One region of the Actinomadura sp. NPDC047616 genome, then DNA from elsewhere that is predicted to be linked to it. Evidence: riboswitches for the same ligand, from Rfam matches in the RefSeq annotation. Region 1 holds a riboswitch; the other holds the start of a gene.
What was found. Region 1 has a riboswitch for S-adenosylmethionine ahead of ABZ801_RS27680 (aminotransferase class V-fold PLP-dependent enzyme). Riboswitches for the same ligand answer to the same signal wherever they lie in the genome.
Positions count from the first base shown of each region.

Region 2: another riboswitch for S-adenosylmethionine. It lies ahead of thrC (threonine synthase); the one in region 1 lies ahead of ABZ801_RS27680 (aminotransferase class V-fold PLP-dependent enzyme).

Region 1 covers NZ_JBEYTB010000012.1:251,069-257,244, reverse strand. Annotated here, with positions in the region: gene ABZ801_RS27685 (SseB family protein) at 1-31, opposite strand, end outside; gene ABZ801_RS27680 (aminotransferase class V-fold PLP-dependent enzyme) at 133-1,470, opposite strand; SAM riboswitch class IV at 1,518-1,635, opposite strand; gene ABZ801_RS27675 (hypothetical protein) at 1,656-2,066, shown strand; gene ABZ801_RS27670 (transglycosylase domain-containing protein) at 2,201-5,251, opposite strand; gene ABZ801_RS27665 (FKBP-type peptidyl-prolyl cis-trans isomerase) at 5,521-6,176, opposite strand, start outside.
Region 2 covers NZ_JBEYTB010000011.1:6,783-12,958, forward strand. Annotated here, with positions in the region: gene thrC (threonine synthase) at 80-1,324, opposite strand; SAM riboswitch class I at 1,340-1,481, opposite strand; gene ABZ801_RS24985 (cation diffusion facilitator family transporter) at 1,743-2,708, opposite strand; gene ABZ801_RS24990 (trehalose-6-phosphate synthase) at 2,851-4,317, shown strand; gene ABZ801_RS24995 (sulfotransferase) at 4,359-5,474, opposite strand; gene ABZ801_RS25000 (RNA polymerase sigma factor) at 5,658-6,176, opposite strand, start outside.

The DNA of each region.
Region 1 (6,176 bases):
CGTCGGCCACGGTCGCCTCCCCCTGTTTCATGCCGCGCTGTCCCTGCTGTATCCGGCGCCGTCACGGGTCCGGGTACGGACCTGCCTACGCTACATGGGCGAACAGGGCGAAAGCGCATCATCGTCCGCGGTTCAGGACACGGCACCGATGACGCTCAGCGCCTTCACCAGACGGTCGACGTGTTCGTCGGTCGTCCCGAGGCCCAGGCTGGCGCGCACCGCCGAGGCCGGGGCGGAGGCGTCCGCGCAGCCGCCGTCGCCGGCCGCGCGCGGGGTGTCGGGCCGGTCGTCCGGCCGGCCGGCCAGCAGGTGCCGTACGAATGGATGAGCGCAGAACTTCCCGTCCCGGACGCCGATGCCGTACTCCCCGGACAGCCTAAGCGCCACGTCGCGCGCGTTCCAGCCGTCGACGGTGAAGGACACGATTCCCACCCTCGGGTGACGCTCCCCCCACAGGTTCAGCTCCCGCACCGCGGGAACGCCGGCGAGCCCCCGGCGCAGCCGGGCCAGCAGCCGCTCCTCCTCGGCGACGAGCGCGTCCCATCCGGCGGCGGCCAGCGTCTCGCACGCGGCGGCCAGCGCGACCACGCCCAGCACGTTCGGGGTGCCCGCCTCGTGACGCTGCTGCGGGTCGGCGGCCCAACGGGTGCGCTCGCCCACGGACGCGGTGGCGCCCCCGCCCTTGAGGTACGGCTCGGCGGCGCGCAGCCAGTCGGACCGTCCCGCCAGCACGCCCGCCCCGAACGGCGCGTACAGCTTGTGCCCGGAGAACGCGACGTAGTCCAGGCCGAGCGCGGACATGTCCAGCGGCCGGTGCGGGACGAGCTGGGCGGCGTCCACGGCGATGCGGGCGCCGCGCCGCCGCGCCACCTCCGCCAGCTCGGCGACCGGCCACAGCTCGCCGGTGACGTTGGACGCCGCCGTGACCACCAGCAGCCGCGGGCCCTGCGGCGCGGCGGCCAGCGCCCGGTCGGCCGCGGCGATCGCCTCGGCCGGGGTCGCGGGCGCGGGCAGCCGCACCGCCCGCCGCCACGGCAGCAGCGTGGCGTGGTGCTCGGTCTCGAACACCACGACGGTGGTGCGGGGCGGCAGGGCGTGCGCCAGCAGGTTCATCGCGTCGGTGGTGTTGCGGGTGAACACGACCGATGCCCGGTCCCAGGCGCCGATGAAGGACCGCACGGTCTCCCGCGCGCGCTCGTAGGCGTCCGTGGTGACCTGGGAGGCATACCCGGCGCCGCGATGCACGCTGCTGTAGTACGGCAGCGCCTGTGTGACGGCGTCGTGCACCGCCTCAAGACACGGCGCGCTGGCGGCGTAGTCGAAGTTGGCGTACGGGACGTGGCGCCCGTCCTCCAGCGGCACCGGCGCGTCCGCACCGACGATCCGCGGAAGTCGAGTCGGCGTGGACGCGGTTTGCTGCGTCCAAGAGGAGAGAGGGAAGGGGCGGGTGAACGTCGTGACAGCGGACATACGCGTGACCTCCTGCGGGATCCAGGGATCCCGGGAGGCGTCCGCGGGATCCGCGCTTGCCGGACGCGGTGTGCGACGTCCGGCCGGGTCCTCACCCGGGGCACCCCATCGCGGACGAAGGGTTGCCGGCCAGCAAGCCGGGGCTTGGCGCTGGCGCTCATGACCTTGTGCGGAAGTATAGGCGGATGTCGACGGTGATCACACGGGAGGGTGCGATGCGGTACGGGACGGCCGGGAGGCTGGCCCAGGGGCTGGTGCTGCTCGTCGCGGCGGGGACGCTGACGGGCTGCGGGCTGTCCGGCGGCAACACCGGCCAGGTCTGCGCCGACACCAAGAAGGCGTTCCAGCAGTACGTCTCCCAGGTGCGGACCGTGCCGGCGAACGACCCGGCGCAGTGGAAGCAGGCCACCGACCGGTTCGCCGGACGCGTCGACGGCCTGGCCCGCCAGGCCGAGGACGAGAAGCTGAAGAACGCGCTCAGGACGGAGGCGACCCGCCTGCGCGGCGCCGCCGCGGGCGTGGGCACCGGTGACGCGGCACAGCTCAACGCCGTGATGACCGACGCCCCCAACCGCATCGGGGCGGCCTGCGACTGAACACGGGGTCCGAGAACGGCGGAGGGGCCCGGCGAGATGCTCGCCGGGCCCCTCTCGTGTTCACGTCGCGCCGGTGCCGGCCGCGCCGCGCCGGGCGGACGCCGACTGTGGCAGCGGCCGCCTGCCGGTCGGTGCTAACCCTCCGGGCGGGGCGGGACATCGCCGCTTCCGCCGTCGCTTCCGCCGCCGTCGCCTCCGCCGTCACCGCCACCGGTGCCGCCGTCACCGCCGCCGTCGCCTCCGTCGCCGGTGCCGCCGCCGGGCGGCGGCACCGGGTCCCTCGGAATGTCCGACGGCGGCCTGCTGGACGGCCGGCCCGGACGTTCCGGCACGGACGGCCGCAGCCCCGGCCCACGCGTCGTCGGCGCGTCGTTCTGCCGCCCGTCCGGCTCGCCCACGTAGGAGCCGGGGGAGACCGACGGCGACCCGAACTCCTTGGGCGTGTAGCCCTTGGCGTTCACCGCGCGGCTGACGTAGGAGTGCCAGATCTGTGCGGGCAACTGCCCGCCGTACACCCCGTACCCGGGGATGACCAGCGGCTTGCCGTCGCTGCGGAACATCGCCACCGACGTCGCCAGCTGCGGGATGAACCCGTTGAACCAGATCGCCCGGCCCGCGTCGGTGGTGCCGGTCTTGCCCGCCACGTCACGGCCGTCGGGCAGCTGGGCGTTGCGGCCGGTGCCCGCCTCGACCACGCGCCGCATCGCGTACGTGGCGTCCCGCGCGACCTGCTCGTCGAACACCCGCTTGCCCTTCTCGGAGAAGCGGGTGGTCTTGCCGGTGTTGTCGGTGACCGACTTCACCACGTACGGGGTGTGGTGCACGCCCTCGGAGGCGAACGTCGCGTACACCCCCGCTTGCTGCACCGGATGCACGGAGATCGTGCCCAGCGGGAACGTCGGGTACTTGTTGGCGCCGTTGGCCGTCAGCTGCGACTTGGGGATGCCCATCTTCTCGGCCATCTTGGTGACCTTGTCCAGGCCGACCTTCTGCCCCAGGTTGACGTAGGCGGTGTTGACCGAGTTCTGCGTGGACGTGACCAGGTTGATCGTGCCGTAGCTGCGGTTGCCGTCGTTGTGGATCGGCGAGCCGTTGTAGTACTGCGGCGAGCTGCCGTCCACGTAGGTGTTCAGGCTCATGCCGCTGTCGAGCGCGGCGGCCAGCACGATCGGCTTGAACCCGGACCCGGCCTGCGCCCAGTCGCTGAACGCGCTGCTGAGGGCCTCCTCCAGGTAGCCGCGTCCGCCGTAGAACGCCAGCACCTGCCCGGTCTCGGGGTCGACCGAGACCAGCCCGGTGCGGATCTGCGTGCTCATCCGCTTCGGGAGGTTGCCGCGGACCGCCTGCTGCGCGGCGTCCATCAGCTCCTTGTCGAAGGTCGTGGTGATCTTCAGGCCGCTGCGGTTGATCTCGTCCTCGGTGTAGCCGCGCCGCTCGGTCAGCTCGCGCTTGGCGATGTTGACCATGTAGCCCTTCTGGCCGCCGAGGATGTTGGTGACCTTCTGCTTGACCGGCTGCGGGAACGTCATGCGCGCCGCGTCCGCCGAGGTCACGGCGCCGTCGCGGACCATGTTGTTCACCACGGCGCGCCAGCGGCTCTCGGCGTAGGCGCGCGTGGAGCCCGACGGGTCGGCGAAGTTGCTGGGCTGCTGGATCGCCGCCGCCAGGTAGGCGCCCTCGGCCGGGGTGAGCTGCCCCACGTCCTTGCCGTAGTACGCCTGGGCCGCGGCCTGCACGCCGTAGGCGTCGCGGCCGAAGTAGATGGTGTTGAGGTACTGCTCCAGGATCCAGTCCTTGGACTTCTCCCGGCCCACCTTCAACGAGACCATGATCTCTTTGAGCTTGCGGGTGATCGAGCGTTCCTTGCCGATGCCGCCGTAGTAGTTGCGGACCATCTGCTGGGTGATGGTGGACCCGCCCTGCAGCTGCTCGCCGGAGACCGTGGACCAGAAGGCGCGCAGCGTACCCGGCACCGACACCCCGGGGTCGTCGTAGAAGCTGCGGTTCTCGGCGGCGATCACCGCGTCGCGCACGCCCCGCGGGATGGTGTCGAGCCGGACCGCGTCCCGGTTCACGCCGGTCTTGGCGATCTGGGTCTTGCCGTCGGAGTACAGGAACGTCGGCCCCTGCGCGACCGCCTCCTCCTGAGGGGACGGCACCGGCGTCAGCAGGTACGCCACACCGAACGCGGCCACGGCCAGCCCGACGAGGCCCAGCACCACGAAGAGCACCCGCCGCCCGATGCGCGCCGCCTTGCCGCGCTGCTTCTTGTGCTTCTTCTTCGCGTCCATACCCCCCTTCCGCGCCTTCTTCGTCGTGTCCGCCGGAGGCTTCGCCGCCGCGACCTCCTGCTGTGCGGCGGCCGTCTTGTCCGCCCCAGCATCCCCGACGCCCTCGGACGCGGTCTCGTTCTTGTCCTTAGCGTCGCCGGAACCAGACGTGGCGTTGGTGTGAGCGGGCGCCCCGGCTTCGCCGTCCGCGCCCGTCGCGGTGGACGGAGCCGCGGGCTCGGGCGGGTCGATGACGGTGAGGTCGGGTGTCGTCGCGGCCGCTCCCGCGCTCTGCTCGGCGTCGCTCGCGTTGCCGGCGTCCGAGCCGCCGCCCGCGTCCGCCGTGGTGCCCGCGGCCATGTCGGTGCTCGCGTCCGCGGCGCCGCTGGTGTCCTTGGCGGTGCCGGTGTCCGCGTCGTCGCTCAGGTCCACGGTGGTGCCCGCGTCGGCGGCGTCGGGCTCGGACACGGTGTCGTCTTCGTCCGTCGGGGCGCCGGGGGTGGACGCGGGGTCGCCTGCGTCATCGGTGGCGGGGGGTTGGGGCGTGGCCGTGTCCGTCGTGCCGTCGGCCTGCGCGTCGGGTGAGGCGTCCTCCGACACGGCAGGGGGCTCGACGGGAGCGGTGTCCGTGGACGGCTCGGCCGGGTCGGCGGGGGAGGTGCCGTCGCGCGCGTCCTCGTCGTCGGCGAGGGACAGCGTCTGCGTGGCGGCCGGGTCCCCGGCCTCGGCGGTGTCGTCGGCCGGCGCGTCGTCGGCCGGCGCCTTGCCTTCGTCGCGTGTGTCCCGCTCGGCCGCGGCCTGGGGCGTTTCGCCGTCCGCGGGAACGGCCTTGTCGGCCGTGAGGTCGTCGTCGAGGTCGCCCTCGCTCGGCCCGGCGGGCTCGGTGCCCCCAGGGCTCCTGTCGGTGTCGCTCACAAGCCCCCCGTGATGATTTCGTTACAGACGATACCGGAGGGGAGTGATGGATTACGGCCGGTCACTGTGCACTCCCGTTGGCTTTCTCACTACAGGGACGATCAAGCGGCGCGGAGGGTTGTCCGGTGCCGCCTGACGTGGTTCTTGACACATTTCACCGGCGACGACAAAACAACGGCGGGGCGCCCTCCAGGGTGCCCCGCCGTTCGCGCGTTTCCGCGTCGTGCGGCTCGCCGCGCTATGCCGTCGCGCGTCGTTTCACCAGAGGGTCACTTGGGGACCGTGCCGAGGATGTCGACGACGAACACCGTGGTGTCGTCGCCCTTGATCCCGGCCTGCGGGTTGCCCTCCTTGCCGTACCCCTGGTCGGGCGGAAGGATCAGCATGACGCGGCTGCCGACCTTCTGGCCCTGCAGCCCCTTGAAGAAGCCCTTCATGCCCTCGGTGGTGTTGAGCGGGAACATGGCGGGCGAGCCCTTGCTCCAGCTGTTGTCGAACTCCTTGCCGTCCCGCCAGATCACGCCCTTGTAGTTGACGAACGCGGTGTCGTCCTTGGTGGTCTTCGGGCCGGTCCCCTCGATGAGGGTCTTGACCTGCATGTCCTTGGGCGGGTCGGCCTTGGGCACGGTGAGCTTGGGTCCCTTGCCCGCCTCCATGGCGCCGACGGACGGCAGGTCCTTGTCGTCCAGCGGCTTCGCGGTGCCCTTGGCCTCGGCGTTCTTGGGGTAGACGGCGAGGACGTCCACCACGAAGAGCACCGCGTCGTTCTCGCCGAGCCCCATCTGCGGGCCGGCCTGGCCGAAGCCCTCCTTCGGCGGGACCTGCAGCACCACGCGGCTGCCCGCGGTCTGCCCGACCAGGCCCTTGTCCAGGCCCTTGACCTCGGTCTTGCCGATCGGCATCGGCACGACCTGCTGGCCGGCGG
Region 2 (6,176 bases), on a different contig from region 1:
GCTGGCTCCTCGAAGTGCTCGGGTCGTACGACGGGATGCGCGGCCGCCGAAGAGACGCGCGGCCGCGGCGGGCGTCCGGTCAGGCCAGGCCCGCGGCGCGGAACGCCTCCAGGGAGGGGGCGATGTTCGCGGTCGGCGCGACGACGGGGGCGACGGCGTCCAGGGTCTTCAGCCCGTCCCCGGAGTTGATGATCACGGTTTCGGCCTCGGGGTCGAGGGCGCCGGACTCGGCCAGCTTGCGCAGGGACGCGACGGTGACGCCGCCCGCGGTCTCGCCGAAGATGCCCTCGGTGCGGGCCAGCAGCCGGATGCCCTCGACGACCTGCTCGTCGGTGACGTCCTCGACCGCGCCGCCGGTGCGGCGCGTCACGTCCAGCACGTACGGGCCGTCGGCGGGGTTGCCGATGGCCAGCGACTTGGCGATGGTGTCGGGCTTGACCGGCCGGACGACGTCGTGGCCCTGCTTGAACGCGGCCGCCACCGGCGAGCACCCGGTGGCCTGGGCGCCGAAGACCCGGTACGGCTTGTCCTCGACCAGGCCGAGCTTGATCAGCTCCTGGAACGCCTTGTCGATCTTGGTGAGCTGGGAGCCGGAGGCGACCGGGACCACGATCTGGTCGGGCAGCCGCCAGCCGAGCTGCTCGGCGATCTCGTAGCCGAGGGTCTTGGAGCCCTCGGCGTAGTAGGGGCGCACGTTGACGTTGACGAAGGCCCAGTCGTCCTGCTCGCCGGCGATCTCGGAGGCCAGCCGGTTGACGTCGTCGTAGTTGCCGTCGACGGTGACGAACGTGCCGCCGTACACCGCCGTGGTGAGGATCTTCTGCCGTTCCAGGTCGGACGGGACGAACACCGCGCTGCGGATGCCCGCCCGGGCCGCGGCGGCCGCGACCGCGTTGGCCAGGTTGCCGGTGGACGGGCAGGCCAGCACCTTGAAGCCGAGCTCGCGGGCGGCGGCGAGCGCCACCGCGACCACGCGGTCCTTGAACGAGTGGGTGGGGTTGCCGCTGTCGTCCTTGACCCACAGGCGGCGCAGGCCCAGCGACTCGGCGAGCTGGTCGGCGCGGACGAGGCGGGTCAGGCCCGGCTCGGTGTTGGGGGTGTCGGCGACGTTGCCCGGCACCGGCAGCAGCCCGCGGTAGCGCCAGATGTTGCGCGGCCCGGCCTCGATGTCGGCGCGGGAGACGCCGGAGAAGTCGTAGGAGATCTCCAGCGGGCCGAAACACTCCTGACACGCGTAGTGCGGGCCGAGTTCGCGGGTGTGACCGCATTCGCGGCAGGTGAGGGCGGTCGCGGGTCCCAGATCGACGGCAGGCGTGACAGCCATGTGGCGAGGCCTTTCTCCCCATCTTTCCTGCGCCACCTTGGTCGCAGGCCGGAGTTGGCACCATTTCCTGGCCGGCCTCGCGGGATCGCGAGCGCTTACGAACCAGGTGGTTGCCGGGGCTTCACAGGGCCGGTCCCTCCACCCCTCTGGATGAGCGTTCTTCAGTTGTGGTGCGGGCCGCCGGGGGCGGCCGCCGTCGCGTGTGTCCACGTGGAGGGAACGCTCGTTCGCCGAACGTTCCGCATGAGCGGTATCACGTCGTATGCGCGACTTTACATGATCTGACCGGTTGCCGGACAAGAGGGTCTCGCAGTGTGAGACATTACCCACCCCCTCGCCACGTCACGCGTCCCGGCCGGACAGGTCAGGGCCGCTCGCGCCACGCGCCGTCCCCGGCAGCCGAGCCGGGCCGTCACGGCTACCCGGTGAGGTCGCGCCGGGCCTGGTCCATCGACGGAGCGGGGTCCCGCTGGGGGGCGTCTTCCTGGGTGGGGTCGAGGAAGACGTGGCGGACGGCGGGCAGCCGCTCGCGCAGCCGCCGGTCGATGTCCCCGGCGATGTCCTCGGCCTCGTCGGCGCTGATGGCGTCGGAGAAGTGCACCTTGGCGGCCACGAGGATCTCCTCCGGGCCGAAGTGCATGGTGAACAGCTCCTCCACGCCGTCCACCCCGGGCGCGGCGGTGATCTCCGCGCGGATCTCGCGCTGCGCGGCGGGGTCGGCGGCCTGCCCGATGAGCAGGTGCCGGCTGTCGCGGCCGAGCGCGAACGCCACCACGACCAGCAGCAGCCCGATGAGGATGGAGGCGATCCCGTCCCAGACCGGCGAGCCGGTCACCTCCCGCAGCGTCAGCCCGGCCGCGGCGAACGCCAGGCCGATCATCGCGGCGGTGTCCTCGAAGAGGGCCGCCTTGAACGTCACGTCGGGGGTCCGGCGCACATGGCCGACCACGGTGCCGCGGGCCTCGCGGCGCGCCTGGGTGAAGGCCCGCAGCCAGGACGTCCCCTCCAGCACCGCCGCGACGGCCAGCACGGTGAAGGCCAGCCAGACCTGCTCGCCGCCCGGCTCCCGGCCGACGATCGCCAGCACGCCCTCGAAGATCGAGTAGCCGGCCCCGGCGACGAGGATCCCGAACGCCGCCAGCAGCGACCAGAAGTACCGCTCGTTGCCGTATCCGAAGGGGTGCCGCCGGTCCGGCGGGCGCGCGCTGCGCCGCAGCGAGGCCAGCAGGAACGCCTGGTTGAGGGTGTCGGCCACCGAGTGCGCGCCCTCGGCCAGCATGGCGCTGGACCCCGCCAGCACCCCCGCGACCAGCTTGGTGATCGCCAGCAACAGGTTCGCCGTCCCCGCGACCAGAACGGTTTTCGTCGTCTCGGCCCTGCTCACGCCGCGCTCGTTTACCCGGAGAAGATCGACATACACGCCGGGGCCCTGTGACACCGGGCATTGCACCGTCTGGGGACGGCCCGAAAACGCCTTCCTGCGGGTCTCTTTGAAGCGCGCGCTCACGAACTGAGACGCTTCCCCTATGAGCCAAGTGCTGGTGGCGTCGAACCGCGGCCCGGTGTCGTTCTCGCTCGCCGACGACGGCTCCCTGACGCTGCGGCGCGGCGGGGGCGGCCTGGTGTCGGGGCTGGCCGCGGTGACGGGCGGCGGGCGCGAGCCGGACGACGGCTGCGCGCCGCCAGACGTGCTGTGGGTGTGCGCGGCGCTCGGGGAGGCCGACCGCTCGGCCGCGCGTCGCGCCCCCGAGGGCAGGCTCGACCTGGACGGGCACGACACGGGCGGGGCGGCCGTGCGCATGCTCGACATACCGCCCGCCACGTTCCACCGCGCCTACAACGCCGTGGCCAACTCCACGCTGTGGTTCGTCCACCACCTGCTCTACGACACGCCCCGCGTCCCGCACTTCGACGCGCGCGCACGGCGCGACTGGCAGTCGTACGAGGCGTACAACGCGGCGTTCGCCGACGCCCTGGCCCGCGACGCCGCCCCGGGTGCCAAGGCGGCGGTGCAGGACTACCACCTGTCGCTGGCGCCGCGGATGCTGCGCGACCGCCGCCCCGACCTGAAGATCGTGCACTTCTCGCACACGCCGTGGGCGTCCCCCGAGTACTACCGGCTGCTGCCCGACGACGTCGGCGCGGCGGTGCTGGACGGCATCCTCGGCGCCGACCACGCCGGTTTCCTCGCCGAACGGTGGGCCGCGGCGTTCCTGGACTGCTGCGAGCAGCTGCTGCCGGGCGCCCGGGTCGACCGCGCGGCCCGGACGGTGACCTTCGCCGGCCACGTCACCCGCGTCGGCGTGCACGCGCTCGGCGTCGACGGGCAGCAACTGCGGGCGCGCGCCGCCGAACCGGACGTCGCCGAACGCCGCCGGGCGCTGCGCGAGCAGGTCGGCGACCGGCGGCTCATCGTGCGGATCGACCGGACCGAGCTGTCCAAGAACATCGTGCGCGGCCTGGCCGCCTACCGGGAGATGCTCGCCAACCATCCCGAGTGGCACGGCCGCGTGGTGCACCTGGCGTTCGCCTACCCGTCCCGGCACGACCTGCCCGAGTACCGCGAGTACACGGCGGCGGTGCAGCGGCTGGCCGCGCAGATCGTCGACGAGTACGGCACCGCGACCTGGGATCCGCTGATCCTGCAGGTCAACGACGACTATCCGCGCTCGCTCGCCGCCTACGGGATGGCCGACGTGCTGGTGGTCAACCCGATCCGCGACGGCATGAACCTGGTCGCCAAGGAGGGCCCGGTGGTGTCGGAGCACGGCTGCGCCCTGGTGCTGTCGCGGGAGGCGGGCGCGGCGGCCGAACTGGCGGCCGACGCGCTGGTCGTCAACCCCTACGACGTGTCGCAGACCGCCGAGGCGCTGCACCAGGCGCTGCTGATGCCGCCCGACCGCCGCGCCGAACGCAGCGCCCGGCTGGCCGCCGCCGCCACCGCGCTCCCCCCACGCCGCTGGTTCGCCGACCAGCTGGCCGCCCTCGACTGACCCCGCCCAGGCCGACGCCGGGAGCGGCGAGGCGGACGTGGTCAGATGCCCGGGTGGCCGGTGCGGGCCGGTTCGGCGCGGCGTTCGGCCAGCGGGACGGGGGACGGCGCGGGCACCATGCCCAGCGGCGAGGCGGGCTCGACGATGAGCGGGGCGGGTCCGGTCCACACGGTGGTGAGCAGCGACTCGACCGGGTTCGGCTCGTTGCGCGTGCGCCACCGCTCCCGCATCCGCTGCTTGCTCTGGGACATGCGGCGGTGGGTGCTGACCTTGGCGAGCCGGGCCAGCTGCCCCCGCGTGGGACGAGGCGCGCCGCTCGGCTCGTAGCCGTACTCGGCCAGCCGGTCCCCGAACGCCGCCTCGGCCAGGCCGACCTCCCACGGCTCCAGCCGCCGCGTCCAGGACCCCACGCTGCCGCCGTCGACGGCGCCGTGGGTGCGGCGGTGCCACTTCTTCTGCGGCGGGACGGTCAGCCGCGCGACCCTGTTCGGCTCGGTCATGGCGGGGTCGTACTCCTCGCCGAGGAACGCGCACAGCCGCATCAGCTCGTCGGCCGGGTCGGCGACGAGCCGCTCGTACTGCAGCTCGTAGTAGGCGTCGGGGCCGAGTTCGGCGGCGTACCGGCGGCCCTGGTCGATCGCCTCCCGCCAGACGCAGATGGCGTGGTTGATGTCCTGCTTGTACCAGGGCATCTCCTTGAGCGAGGCCACGCAGTCGCGGCCGTCGCGGACCACGTGGACGAACTGGGCGTCGGGGTACATCCGCCGCAGCGCGTCGACGTACCGGAAGTAGCTGGGCCGCTTGTCGCCCCAGCGCACCCGGTCGAAGCGGCGGGCGTAGGCGCGGAACACGACGGCCAGCGCCGACCCCAGCGTGGGGGGAGCGGACACGATCTCGTCGGCGGTCCGGTCGGCGTCCAGGCCGAGGTCGGCGAACTTGGTCCCCCGCCCGGTGGTGATCCAGTCGGCCAGCGCCCGCCGGTTCCGGCTGTCGCGCAGGTCACCGAAGTCGCACCGCGACGTCCAGGCCGGGATGACGAACCGGGTCTCGGCGGGGACGGCGATCCGGTGGTGCGAGTGCAGCATCAGCTGCAGCAGCGTCGTCCCCGACCGTGGGCACCCGAGGACGAAGATCGGGCGGTCAGTGTGGGCAAACATGCTCGGGATGCTGGCCGACGGGCCCGCCCGCCATCGCGCGCCTAGGCGCACGCTTGCCAAGGCATTACGGATGCTTGGCAGCAGCTGACCAGCGGATTCCGCCGCCTGTAGACATTCCGGCACGCGGCCCGGCCGCGCGGGGGCGGCCGTGCGGAGCGGGCGCCGGCGGCGCGGACGCGGGCGTCAGGTGTAGGACTCGCCCAGGGTCTGGCGGACCTGCTTGCGGGCCTCGTGGATGCGGGACTTCACCGTGCCGAGCGGGAGCTTGAGCTGCTCGGCGATCTCGGCGTACTCCAGCTGGGAGACGTCCCGCAGCACCAGGGCCTGGATCAGGTCGGGCTTGCGGGCCTCCAGATCCTCCATGGCGTCCAGGATGTCGACCCGGGACCCGGCGATGACGCTGGTGCGGCGCGGGTCGGGACGCTGCTGCGGCAGCTCGCCCGCCTGCTCCAGCGAGCGGCGCTTGAGCGAGCGGTAGGTGGAACGCGCCGAGTTGGCGACCACCACGTGCAGCCACGTGCTGAAACGGGAGCGTCCCTCGAACCGGTGGATGTTGCGGGCGACCTGCAGCAGCGCGTCCTGGCACGCCTCCTCGGCGTCCTGGCGGCAGGGCAGGAAACGCGAGCAGTGCCGCAGCACGTCGGGCTCGATCGTGCGGAGCAGATCGTCGAGCGCCGCCCGGTCTCCCTGGGCGGCCTTGAC